Regions from separate parts of the Lactococcus sp. genome, predicted to be linked through region 1. Evidence: predicted binding sites of a transcription regulator. Region 1 holds the regulator's gene; each other region holds the start of a gene.
The links. The regulator NrdR, encoded in region 1, represses ribonucleotide reductase genes. The targets are predictions, from matches to a motif close to ACACNATATATNGTGT.

Region 1 (4,273 bases):
TGAAAGCTGATTGGGATATGACGCCTGTAAAAGGCGGCTCAGGCAATGCATTTTTTGGGAAAAGTGATGAAGAACGCGTTTTTATTAAAAAAAATGGTAGTCCTTTTTTGCCAAGCATTTATCTGGAAGGAATCACACCGAAAGTCTTATGGACAAAACGGACGGCTGAAGGAGACACCTTATCTGCTCAACCTTGGATTGATGGTCATACGCTAAGTCCTGAGGATATGGAAGACCGTCAGATTAATCATATTTTAGCACATTTGCATGACTCGAAAAAACTAGTTGAATCTTATAAAAAATTGGGAAGTCAAATTATTTTGCCTGAACAATTATTAGAGGATTGTGTCCAAAATACCGAGGCTTTACGGACAAATCACTTTTTGTCAGGAATTATTGAGGAAATGCGCAAGGAAATTCCTGAAATCAAAAATGAAGAGGTCGTGGTTGTTCATGGAGATGTCAATCATAAAAACTGGCTAGTGGATGATAATTCAGGAAAAATTTATCTTGTAGATTGGGATACGGTCTTTTTATCAGATTCCATGGTTGATATGGCACATGTTTTATCACACTATATCAAACCAACTAACTGGTCGTTATGGCTGATGACTTCTGGTGTGAGACCACGTTCTGACATTATGGAAAAAGTGGCTTGGTATGGAAAACTTTCTTTTCTTCGGCAAATTTCTGAATATCTTTCTAGAGGAAAAATGAAAGAAGTAAACCAAGAAATCTTGGGACTTCGTAAATTTTGTGAATTATTTTAGTAAAAATAGGCTAGGGTTTGGACCTTCCTATTTTTTGGCTTATAATTGAATAATCAAAATCAACAAACAAAAGGAGAGTTAGATTCACTGATTTTCCAATAAAAATAAAACAAATTGAGGTAAAAATGCGCGTCAGAAATCGTAAAGGAGCAGGCGAAATGCTTGCTGAAAACGCACATATCGTAGTTGAAAATCCAGCAGACTTTAAAGGACGTTGGTCAGAACGTTTTGGCAATGACCATCCGATTCACATTGAAGTTGGTTGTGGGAAAGGTGCTTTTATTACAGGAATGGCTGCTTTGCATCCTGAAATTAATTACATTGCAATTGATATGCAGTTATCAGTTTTATCTTACGCATTAGATAAGGCGATTGAAGCTGATTTACCAAATGTCCAAATGATGCTCGTTGATGGAGCAGCTTTGAGCGAATATTTTGCTGACGGTGAAATTGATCAAGTTTATTTGAACTTTTCTGACCCTTGGCCAAAAGGACGACATGAAAAACGTCGTTTGACTTATAAATCTTTTCTTGCAACTTACGAAAAGATTTTACGTCCAGAAGGTGAAATACATTTCAAAACGGACAACCGAGGCTTGTTTGAATACTCATTAGTTTCTTTAGCAAACTATGGCATGGAGCTAAAAAAAGTTTGGTTAGATTTACACCAAGATGAAGAATTTGCTCCTCAAAATGTGATGACTGAATATGAACAAAAGTTTTCACAAAAAGGACAAGTGATTTATCGACTAGAAGCAAAATTTTTACCAAAAAAATAAATTAAAATATTTGCGGCAATAAAACATGACCAGAGAGTGTTTTATTAGAAGATAAAGGGATTGTCAGCGCATCTGACGATTCCATCATTAACAATAATTAAAAAAGTTACTGACAGAATTTTTAATAAATAGAAAATTTCTGTCAGTAAGACTAATAACAGTTTATTATCTAAACTAAGGAGAATAATATGAGATGTCCAAAGTGTTCTTCTGAAGAATCAAAAGTTGTTGATTCAAGACAAGCCGAAGATGCGATTCGTCGCCGCCGGGTCTGCGAATCATGTGGTTTTCGCTTCACAACCTTTGAACGTATTGAAGAAATGCCCCTTTTAGTCATTAAAAAAGATGACAAACGCGAACCTTTTAACCGTGAAAAAATTGTTCGTGGTTTAGTTCGTTCAGCCTATAAACGTCCTGTTTCAAGTGAAGATATTGAAACAACAGTTGCCAATGTTGAACGAAAAATTCGGCAGCTTGACAGTAATGAAGTTGAATCAGATGTGATTGGCGAATTTGTCATGCAAGAATTAGCTGAATTAGATGATATTACTTATATCCGATTTGCGAGTGTTTATCGCTCATTTAAAGATGTCAGTGAATTAGAAGAGCTTCTAAAAAATATTACTAAAAAATAAAGACTAATTGTTTAATGCGATTGCTAAATGAGCATTAAATTGGCAGATAAAGAACTGTCATTAAAAACAGTCAGTAAAACTAGAGTGAGGGAAATATGAGAGCAGGAGATTCATTTACAATGCTTAATCGAGGAAAGACCAGCTTTGACGTTGAGACTTTTCGCCTACTCTATTTACCAATTATTGGGACGGATGCTTTTGCCCTCTACCAAATGATGTTGAGTTTCTCAACGGGTCGAATTTCTCATTTTTTGGAGTATCTAAATCTCGGACTTAATCCATTCATTGAGGCACTTGACAGACTTTCAGCTCTATCATTAGTTCGAGTTTATGATGACCATAGCAGCCTTTATTTTGAAGTGAAAAGCCCTCTCAATTTTGAAAATTTCCTTGCTGATGACTTTTATAGACAACTTTTAATATCAAGAATTGGTGAAAATCGTGTCACAGCTTTAGCTAAAACAATGGAACCCAAAGGAAAAGAAATTTCTAAGAAGTTCCATGAAGTTTATAAAGTTAATTTTGATAGGGAAGCCACACCAAACCAATCACTAAAAGAGAACCAATTTGATATGGGGGCATTTAAAAGTCTGATGGAACGCCAAGGTTATCGTTTATCAAATGAGAACCAAGATTCATTAACACTTTATTCCCTTGCAGAAAAATTTGAACTCAATTGGTACGAATTATTCAAACAGGCTGAACGCACAGCTAATGCCGATAAGAGTTTGAATATGAATCATTTAATTCGTAGTCTTTCAGCAACAAGTCAACCACAACCCGCACTTTCAGAATTTCCAAAAGTTTTTGCAGATTTGATTGTCGTCAGTAAAGCCCATGAGCCTGATGAATTTATTCGTCAGATAAAAGCCCAAGCTGGAGGTTTTGTCAGCTCTGATGAACATAAAATTTTAGCTAATTTGACTCGCCAAAAATTACCAGCAGAAGTTCAAAATATTTTGATTCATTATGTTTTGGTTCAACAAAAAAATGCTTCACTCAGCCCAAACTTTGTCAATGCTTTAGCGAATGATTGGATGAGAAATAAAGTATTCACAGCGGAGGCGGCTGTAAAGCGCATTTTGGAGCGAGAAGAACAAGCAACTGCTAAGGCTAAGACTGAAGTTACCAAGCACTCAACGAAAATCAAAAAAGAAGCACCAAAATGGTCAAATCCTGACTATGAAAATAAAACAAGCCAAGAGGAACTTGCTAAACTTGAAAAAATAAGGCTTGACTCTCTCAAAAAATTGGAAGGGGAGCAAAATTAATGGAATCTATCGGAGATATTTTAGGAAAGCGACAAGATATTCGAGAAAATTTTGAAAAATTAGTCACAGAAGTTCTAAAAAATACAGATGTTCAAGCTTTTATTGCTGAGCATCAAATGACTTCTGATGAAATCCAACGCTCTTACTCGAAGTTTTATGAATATGTACGTGAACATGATAAGTTTAAAAAAGGGGAAAAACGTGCTGCTGATGGATATGAACCAGTTTTAATTATGAATCATGGTTATGCGGACGTTTCTTATCAAGCAACGAATGAGTTAGCTGAACAACAAGCTGCTCAGAGCTTGATGCGTCGTGTAAGTATTATTGGTCTTCCAAAAGATTTAAAGCAAGTTAGTTTAGCTGAGATTGCCCTTGATGATGTTCAAAGAATCAAACCTTATCAAGCTTTAGTTGATTTCATTACCAATTTTCCTAAGAAAAAGGGACTTTACCTCTATGGCGATTTCGGTGTTGGAAAATCCTTCATGCTTGCAGCTATGGCAAATGAATTAGCTAAAAAAGGTATTTCGACGACTCTACTTCATTATCCAACTTTTATTTCGGATTTAGACTTTGACAATGCTAAAGTCTGGGTCAATGAAATAAAAGCCAGTCAAGTTCTAGTTTTAGATGATATTGGAGCAGAACAAAATAATGCTTGGGTGCGTGATAGTATTTTACAAGTCATCTTACAACACCGAATGCAAGAAAATCTTCCAACTTTTTTCACTTCAAATTTAAAAATGGAAGAACTTGAACAACATTTGGCTGAAACTAAACGAGCTGATGAGGTTTGGCCAGCTAAACGTGTCATG
Region 2 (4,273 bases), on a different contig from region 1:
ATTCCTTTGAAAAGTTCTTGAACTTTAGGAGAAACAGCTGCAAAATAATCATGAGTCAAGTATTTATCAAAATAAGAACCATCAGCATAGGCCGATTTTTCAAAATTCTTGAAGCTAGACCCTTTTTCGACAGCCAATTTATTTGAAGCCACCAAAGTGTAGTAATTCAACAACATGAAATAGACACTTGTGAATTCAACGGCTTCTTTACTATCATAATGAATTTGATTTTGAGCTAAGAAAGAATGTAAGCCCATTGCTCCAAGCCCAATGGCATGCATTTCATCGTTTCCTTTACGAACAGTTGGAACAGTATCCAAGTTTGAAGTTTCAGAAATGAAAGTTAAAGCACGAACCATTGATTCAACAGAAGTTCCAAATTCATCACTAGAAGTCATCATATTTAAGACATTAGTTGAACCTAAGTTACAAGCAACGTCAGTTCCAACGACTTTATAAGTTTGGTCATCATTCAAAACAGAAGGTGTTTGAACTTGAAGGATTTCAGAACAAAGGTTTGACATTGAAATCACCCCATCAACAGGATTAGCTTGATTGACCGTATCGACATTCACGATATAAGGATAACCAGATTCTTGTTGAAGTTTTGAAAGTTCTTGTTCAAGCTCACGGGCATTAATTGGTGTTTTACGAATTTCTGGGTTAGCCACCATCTTGTCATATTCAGCTGTAATATCGACTTCGGCAAAAGGTTTACCATAATATTTTTCAACGAAATATGGCTCAAAAAGATACATTGTTTCGCCTTTTTTAACCAATTCGTAGAATTTATCAGGAACAGTCACACCAAGTGAGAGTGTTTTAACGCGGATTTTTTCGTCAGCATTTTCTTTTTTAGTTGATAAAAATTCCATGATATCTGGATGGAAAAGGGATAAATAAACTACACCAGCACCCTGACGTTGCCCCAATTGATTGGCATAAGAAAAAGCATCTTCAAAAAGTTTCATGACAGGCACAACACCAGCGGCAACGCCATCATAGCCTTTGATTGGTGCACCAGCAGCACGCAGATTAGTCAAATTAAGACCAACACCACCACCATTTTTAGAAAGTTGTAAGGCAGAATTAATCGTCCGTCCGATTGAATTCATATCATCAGTCAATTGTAAAAGAAAACAAGAAACGAATTCACCACGACGTTTACGTCCAGCATTTAGGAAAGTTGGAGTAGCCGGTTGATAACGACGATTAATCATTGCAAAAGCAAGATTATTAGCTAATTTTTCATCGCCGTCAGCCATGTATAAAGCATTCATTAACACACGGTCTTCAAAATCTTCAAGATAGAGTGACCCGTCATTGTTTTTCATGGCATATTGATTATAAAATTTATAAGCAGCCATAAATGAATCAAAATGAAATTCAAATTTACTCAATTCCTTACGAAGATTTGTGATAAATTCTGGCTTATATTTTTCTAGAAATTCAGCTTCTAGATACTCTTCTTTAACTAACCAATTAAGTTTATCGATATAAGTGTCAGCTTCATAACGATTAGGTTCAACATTCTCTTTGAAAAAAGCGGTAATTGCTTCTTTATCTTTGGCAAGAGGAATGCTACCATTCACGGGGATGTTAATCTCGTTATTGAGCTTGAAATAAGTTACATCTTTAAGTTGTTTTAGAGACATAATACTCCTTTTAAAAGGATTCACTTACTTTTAAAAATAAGTGAATCTGAAATGTATGATGAGTTCAAACTTGTTATTATAAAATAAAAGTTAAAATAAAGAAGCTTCACTCAAATAGGGTGAAGCCATAAAAAATCACAGCGGATTTTTAAAGGTGACTTTCGCTCCTTGATCAAGCTGTGCAGCGAGTTTTTCAACGGCAGCAACATCAGCTGGCGTACCATTAAACTCAAAATCATATAAAAGTGGAATTTGATATTTTGCTGAAACTTCTTTAGCGGTAAAAATATAGATGCCAGCAAAATTACGATTTCCAGTGCCGATAATTCCACGACAATGTTTATAATTATCATTATAAGCCATAAAGTCAAAAACCGGGTCCATAACGTCTATTGATTTGGAAACGGTTGGTGATTCTTCGGCATAAGAGGGAGTTATCAAAAGGAAAGGCTCGTCCATCTCTAAATCATCGTCAGGTGTAATTTCGATATTCGGCAAGTCTGTTTTAGAAGCAAAACGACGCGTTTGTCCAGTCACACTGAAATAAGCAAGTTTCATATTAAGCCAACTTTGCTAATTCAGAAGGACGGAAACCAGAAAAGGCGAAATCATCTTTTGTGATTACAGGAGCAGCTCGAAAACCCATTTCAATTACTTTTTCGACAAATTCAGGCTGTTCATCAATATTGATTTCGTTAAATGCAATTTCGTGTTCAGAAAGCCATTTTTTGACCATTTTGCATTGCATACAATTGTTTTTAGAATAAACTGTAACCATTTTAAATCTCCTTTTGGGGCCAATATATTTTTTAGACGGGAGTAAAAAGTCCTTGACTTTTTCTCGAGTATTTATAGTCTTATTTTAGCGTAAAAAAAATATCTAGTCAAATTAAAGATACTAGATATAGTGTTAAATTATGTAAAAAAAAGAAAAAAACACAATATATTGTGCTATTTTTCTTTTTGTCCCGATAAGTTTAAACCAAAGGGGACAAGGGATTCACAATGATTTTTGATTCTTTTGAGGTTCGTTTTATGTCGAAAAATGATAATAATTGCCAAAGCAAAAATAATAATCGAGAATAAAAGATCATAGGAAGTGAGAATAAATCCAAAGCTAGGAAAAATAAGAATTCCAAGCAGAGCAAAAATTGCGGCTACAACACTTGAGAGGCTAATCATACTAAAGAGCCAGAGAACAAGAATAAAAATAACGAGAAGATAAAGAAGAAAGAATGGGCTAAATCCAAGGACAACACCAGCAGAAGTAGCCACAGCTTTCCCACCTTTAAAATGGTCGAAAATAGATAAAGTATGACCAATGACAGCCAACAATCCAAAAATTAAAGGAGAGACTCCATTAATATGGAAGATCAGTGGAAGAAGCGTTGCCAAAGTTCCTTTAAGCAAGTCAAAAATAAAGACCGCAATCCCGGCTTTTACACCAAGAATACGAAAAGTATTGGTCGTTCCAGTATTTCCTGAACCATAATCATGAAGATTTTTTTTGAAAAAAATCTTGCCAATCCATAGTCCAAAAGGAATTGCCCCTAAAAGATAGCTAGCAATGAGAAGAAGAATAATAATAAGCATAAGTTCTCCGAAGTTTATTTCGTTTAAAATCGATAATCTCTTTTAACTGTACAATTATACCATATTTTTATTAAAGATTACTGACAATATTGAAACTTATTGGCTTAATTGAAGCAAATATCTTACGATTAGCTTTTGAAATTCTCAGCAGTCCTTTGACAAAGCGTTCTGAACAAGGTACAATAATCAAGATGAATATTTTTTGTCAGTAAATTGCGAACAAAGCGAGTGATGATCTTGCTGATAAAAGATATGGGCTTTCGATGAGAGGAAAATAGATGGTAATAGATATTAATAATTACGATGACAGTGCAATTCAGGTCCTTGAAGGTTTGGACGCGGTCAGAAAGCGCCCAGGGATGTATATCGGATCAACTGATGGAACAGGTTTGCACCATTTGGTTTGGGAAATTGTAGATAATGCAGTCGATGAGGCCTTATCTGGTTTTGGGAATAAAATTACAGTGACCATTAATGCTGATGGTTCTTTATCTGTAGAAGATGAAGGACGTGGAATGCCTGTTGGAAAACACGCGATGGGAATTCCAACTGTTGAGGTTATTTTCACTATTCTTCATGCTGGTGGTAAATTTGGTCAAGGGGGATATAAAACTTCTGGTGGATTGCATGGTGTAGGATCTTCGGTGGTAAATGCTCTTTCTACTTGGTTAGAAGTTGAAATCACTCGTGATGGGACTGTTTATCGCCAACGTTTTGAAAACGGAGGACATCCAGCAACTACTTTGGAAAAAATAGGGAAAGCTCCGAAATCAAAAACGGGGACAAAAGTGACTTTCATGCCCGACTCTACTATTTTTTCAACAACTGAATTTAAATACAATATAATCTCTGAACGTCTAAATGAATCGGCCTTTCTTTTAAAAGAAGTAACGATTAGTCTTGAAGATAAACGTACGGATGAAAAAGAAGAATTTCATTATGAAAATGGAGTTCAGGATTTTGTAGCCTACCTGAATGAAGACAAAGATAGCTTAACTCCAGTTCTTTATTTTGAAGGAAAGCAA
Region 3 (4,273 bases), on a different contig from region 1:
CCACCATTAGCATAAACAGGGTAGTCTTTTTCAAATTCTAATTTTTCAAATGGTGTTGGATTTTTACGAACATCATAGTGGAAAGAGTTAGTATAGTAATCTTTGTCAGTAATATCGGCCACTGAACCAAATTTTTCTTTGTCCATTCGGCAGAAACGGTCAGTTAAACTTTCTGATGGTGTTGAATAAACAGAATAGTGATAGCCTGAGGCTTTAGACCAATCTTCGCAGTCTTCGTGCATGCGTTTGACAATTTCAATGGTAAAAGCTTTGGCTTCTGGATTACTTTCCCAAGTTGGACCATAAAAAGTAGTAGCGACTTCGTAAAGTCCGATATAGCCCAAACTTACGGTTGCACGTTCATTATTGTACAAGTCATCTACCGAACCTTCGGCATCAAGACGGCCTAAAGCGCCATTCATAAAGAGAATTGGTGCATTTTTAGGTTGTGCTTCTTTGGCACGCTCCACGCGAAAAGCAAGGGCATCATGTGCAATTTCAACACGTTCATTGAAAATTTCCCAGAATTTTTCTTTATTCCCAGCGGCTTCAAGAGCAATACGTGGCAGGTTAACTGTGACAACTCCAAGATTATTACGTCCTGCAGTTACTTCATTCCCATTGGCATCTTTCCAACCTTGCAAGAACGAACGACAACCCATTGAAGCTTTAAATGAACCTGTTAATTCAACAATTTTATCATAGCTCAAAATATCAGGGTACATGCGTTTTGTTGAACATTCAAGGGCAAGTTCTTTGATGTCATAGTTTGGTGTTCCTACTTCAAGGTTAAGTCCACGTTTGAGTGTGAAAATCAATTTAGGGAAAATGGCTGTGCGGTGCTCAGAACCTAAACCACCAATCCGTACTTTTAAGATTGCTTTTTGAATTTCACGCGCATACCAATCATCTCCTAAACCAAAACCAACAGTTACAAAAGGTGTTTGACCATTTGAAGTGAACAAAGTATTAATTTCATATTCTAAAGATTGCATTGCATCATAGATATCTTTAGCTGTTTTTTCACGAGCATAAGCTTCGCGTTTTTCATCGCCATCAATCCATTTTTGAGCATCCTTTAAGTGTTTTTGATAGTTTAACTTGGCATAAGGGGCCAAAACTTCGTCTGCACGGTCAAATGAACAACCACCATATTGGCTACTTGCCACATTGGCGATAATTTGACTGGCTTGAGCAGTCGCGGTTTGAATGGATTTTGGTGAATCAACTTGCGCATTTCCAAGTTTAAAACCATTTTCAAACATATTTTTAAAGTCAATCAAACAACAGTTAGCCATCGTTGTAAATGGGCTATAATCAAGGTCATGATAATGAATATCGCCTTTTTGGTGAGCATTTGCCACATGTGGGGGAAGGAGTTTCAAACCAATTGCTTTGGAAACCGCACCAGCTGTCAAATCACGTTGCGTATTGAAAACGTTAGAATCTTTATTGGCATTTTCATTAACGACAGTTTGGTCGCGATTGATTAACTTTTCAATCGTGAAATTGATATCCGTTGCTTTGGTGCGGGCCAAATCACGGTTAGCACGGTAAGAGATATATTCTTCAGCAAGTGCTGTTTCGCCAGATTCCAGAAGTTCTTGCTCAACAATGGATTGGATTTCATAAATTTTGACATTTTCAGAAAAACGACTAAAAATCTCACTGACCACTCTGTCAGTAAGTTCTGAGAGCACTGATTTATCTGTCAGTTCTACTTTTTTAGCCGCTTTAGTCAAGGCATCAAAAATTTTCTCACTATTAAATTTTACTGAGCGCCCATCACGCTTTATCACATTGATTTCTTCTAGTGTTACATCTTGATATTTTATTTCACTTTTCATATTATCCATCCTCTTTAATTACATTCTCTATTCTATCAAATTCTCACAAATGACACAATATATAGAGTAAATTATGTAAATACATACAACATCTTGTGTTACTTGCTTTCATTCTCCTTTTCTAAATTCTCAAGATAAAATATCATCTTTTTGTCTTGAACAAGTAATGTTTTTGTCTTAAATCAGACTTTTTATCTAAATTCTCTCATTATCTATCCAAGATAGAGTTTTAAATAAAAAACGTTTGCAAACTGCTGTAAAATGGCTTTTTTTTTCTACTCAGTCGTGGTAAAATAAGGTTAGCACTTATTGTATTTTATATTCTTCAAGAAGGGAATTATTTATGACAGTATCACGCGTTAAAGTAAAAAATAAACATTTAAAAAAGAAACCTAAAAAGCCACTCGCTTTTCATAAGCCAGCCACAAAATTTGCTGGCGCTGTTCTTATTGCCGGAACATTGACAACCACCCATGAACTTCTTCTTCAACAGACAAGTCCAATGGTTCAAGCAGCGACTAACTCATCAGAGGCTTTTATTGAAAGTATTGCCGCATCAGCAAAACCTGTTGCAGATGCTAATGGCTTATATCCTTCGGTCATGATTGCTCAAGCTATTTTGGAAAGTAACTGGGGTTCAAGCCAGCTTTCCCGTGCGCCTTATTACAATTTATTTGGGATCCAGGGGACTTATCAAGGAAAGAGTGTTGTTTTTAAAACTCAAGAATACTTGAATGGTAAATGGGTCACAAAAGATATGCCCTTCCGAGTTTATCCTTCATTTAATGAGAGTTTCCAAGACAACGCCCGTGTTTTAAAAACCACGAACTTTGGAAACGGCCCTTATTACATTAAAGCATGGCGAGCCAATGCCTCAACTTATCAAGCTGCCACTGCAGCCCTAACCGGGAGATATGCAACAGATCCCAATTATGGCGCTTCACTGAATCGCATTATTTCTCAATATAATTTAACTCGTTTTGATGGAGGAGCTTCAACTGGAAACACAAGTTCTGGCGGTTCATCTTCTACAAATAATACTTCAACGACTTACACAGTCAAGTCCGGAGATACACTTTGGGGAATTTCGCAAAAATATGGAATCAGTGTGTCCCAAATTCAGAGTGCAAATAATCTTAAAAGTACTGTCATTTATATTGGTCAAAAGCTGGTATTGACCACTTCAAGCTCATCGGCTAATTCTAATGGTTCAAACAATTCCGCAAGCACTACTCCAACCACTTCTGTGACACCTGCAAAACCTTCTTCACAAACAACTGTTAAGGTTAAATCTGGAGATACCCTTTGGGCGCTATCAGTAAAATATAAAACTAGTATTGCTCAATTGAAAAGTTGGAATCATTTAAGTTCTGATACCATTTATATTGGTCAAAATCTTATTGTTTCACAATCTGCTGCTGCTTCAAATCCTTCGACAGGTTCAGGCTCAACTGCTACCAATAACTCAAACTCGACTTCTTCTAACTCAAATGCCTCAATTCATAAGGTCGTTAAAGGAGATACTCTCTGGGGACTTTCGCAAAAATCTGGCAGCCCAATTGCTTCAATCAAGGCTTGGAATCATTTATCTAGCGATACTATTTTAATTGGTCAGTATCTGCGAATAAAATAAATTATTATTAATGAACTTTTAGCTAATAAAAAAAAGAATGAAATTCAATTCATTCTTTTTTTAATTCTTGTAAAACCGCTTGAAGATGGATAGAACGGGTCGGTTCTGACATTCCAACAGTCATTTCCCAAGGAGTCGTTTCTTTTTCAAGAGCCAATTCAAGAAAAACACGTTGAAATGAAGTTAATTCTTCACAGTTCGTTAAATAGTCAATCTCTTTTTTAGAGAGCAAAATTTTGTCACGTTGAATCACTTTGTTTAGGTAGCGAACCCAAAGTTCTAAATTCCATTTGGATTTTTGGGCAGCCTGCAAGAGATATTCAATCCACGTCATTGTAATAACCTCAGTATTTTTGGATTTTTTCGTAAATAATTTTTTAAAGCTTCTTCACCATAAGCCAAACTATAAGCTTCTAAAATAACCGCTGGGTCTGCCGATCCATCAGTATGCTTAAAACGTTCTAAAAGGATATCCGGACTTTCAATTTTCAATTTCTTCATCAATTTTGCAATGTCTGGCACATCTTTGGTACGTCCGACTTGAATTTTATCAATCAAAATCGCTTCCAGTGGTGAGAGCCCAACAGTCAAATGACTTCCTTCAAAAATAATTGTTTCATCTGTTTTTGAATGAGACATAACTTCCCCAACTGCTTGACTCAGCCAAGGTTCATTAGCAGTTCCCACATGGTATTCTTCACCAATTTCTTCAATGATTTTATCTATTTTTTCAGTCGTCTCATAAAAAGCATCAATGTCCTCTGTCGCCTTCATTCCATAGTATTCAAGTACA

Region 2: RSC39_RS06950 (redoxin NrdH) is a predicted target of NrdR. The motif match lies at 2,551-2,566, and genes of this name have one in related genera.
Region 3: nrdD (anaerobic ribonucleoside-triphosphate reductase) is a predicted target of NrdR. The motif match lies at 1,900-1,915, and genes of this name have one in related genera.

The regions. Positions count from the first base shown of each region.
Region 1 covers NZ_JAVXIY010000002.1:233,732-238,004, reverse strand. Annotated here, with positions in the region: gene RSC39_RS02990 (phosphotransferase family protein) at 1-770, shown strand, start outside; gene trmB (tRNA (guanosine(46)-N7)-methyltransferase TrmB) at 896-1,549, shown strand; gene nrdR (transcriptional regulator NrdR) at 1,738-2,184, shown strand; gene RSC39_RS02975 (replication initiation and membrane attachment family protein) at 2,280-3,455, shown strand; gene dnaI (primosomal protein DnaI) at 3,455-4,273, shown strand, end outside.
Region 2 covers NZ_JAVXIY010000006.1:26,365-30,637, forward strand. Annotated here, with positions in the region: gene nrdE (class 1b ribonucleoside-diphosphate reductase subunit alpha) at 1-1,655, opposite strand, end outside; gene nrdI (class Ib ribonucleoside-diphosphate reductase assembly flavoprotein NrdI) at 1,791-2,213, opposite strand; gene RSC39_RS06950 (redoxin NrdH) at 2,215-2,433, opposite strand; gene plsY (glycerol-3-phosphate 1-O-acyltransferase PlsY) at 2,607-3,248, opposite strand; gene parE (DNA topoisomerase IV subunit B) at 3,527-4,273, shown strand, end outside.
Region 3 covers NZ_JAVXIY010000001.1:252,631-256,903, reverse strand. Annotated here, with positions in the region: gene nrdD (anaerobic ribonucleoside-triphosphate reductase) at 1-1,847, opposite strand, end outside; gene RSC39_RS01340 (LysM peptidoglycan-binding domain-containing protein) at 2,191-3,480, shown strand; gene RSC39_RS01335 (hypothetical protein) at 3,530-3,814, opposite strand; gene RSC39_RS01330 (DUF6036 family nucleotidyltransferase) at 3,811-4,273, opposite strand, start outside.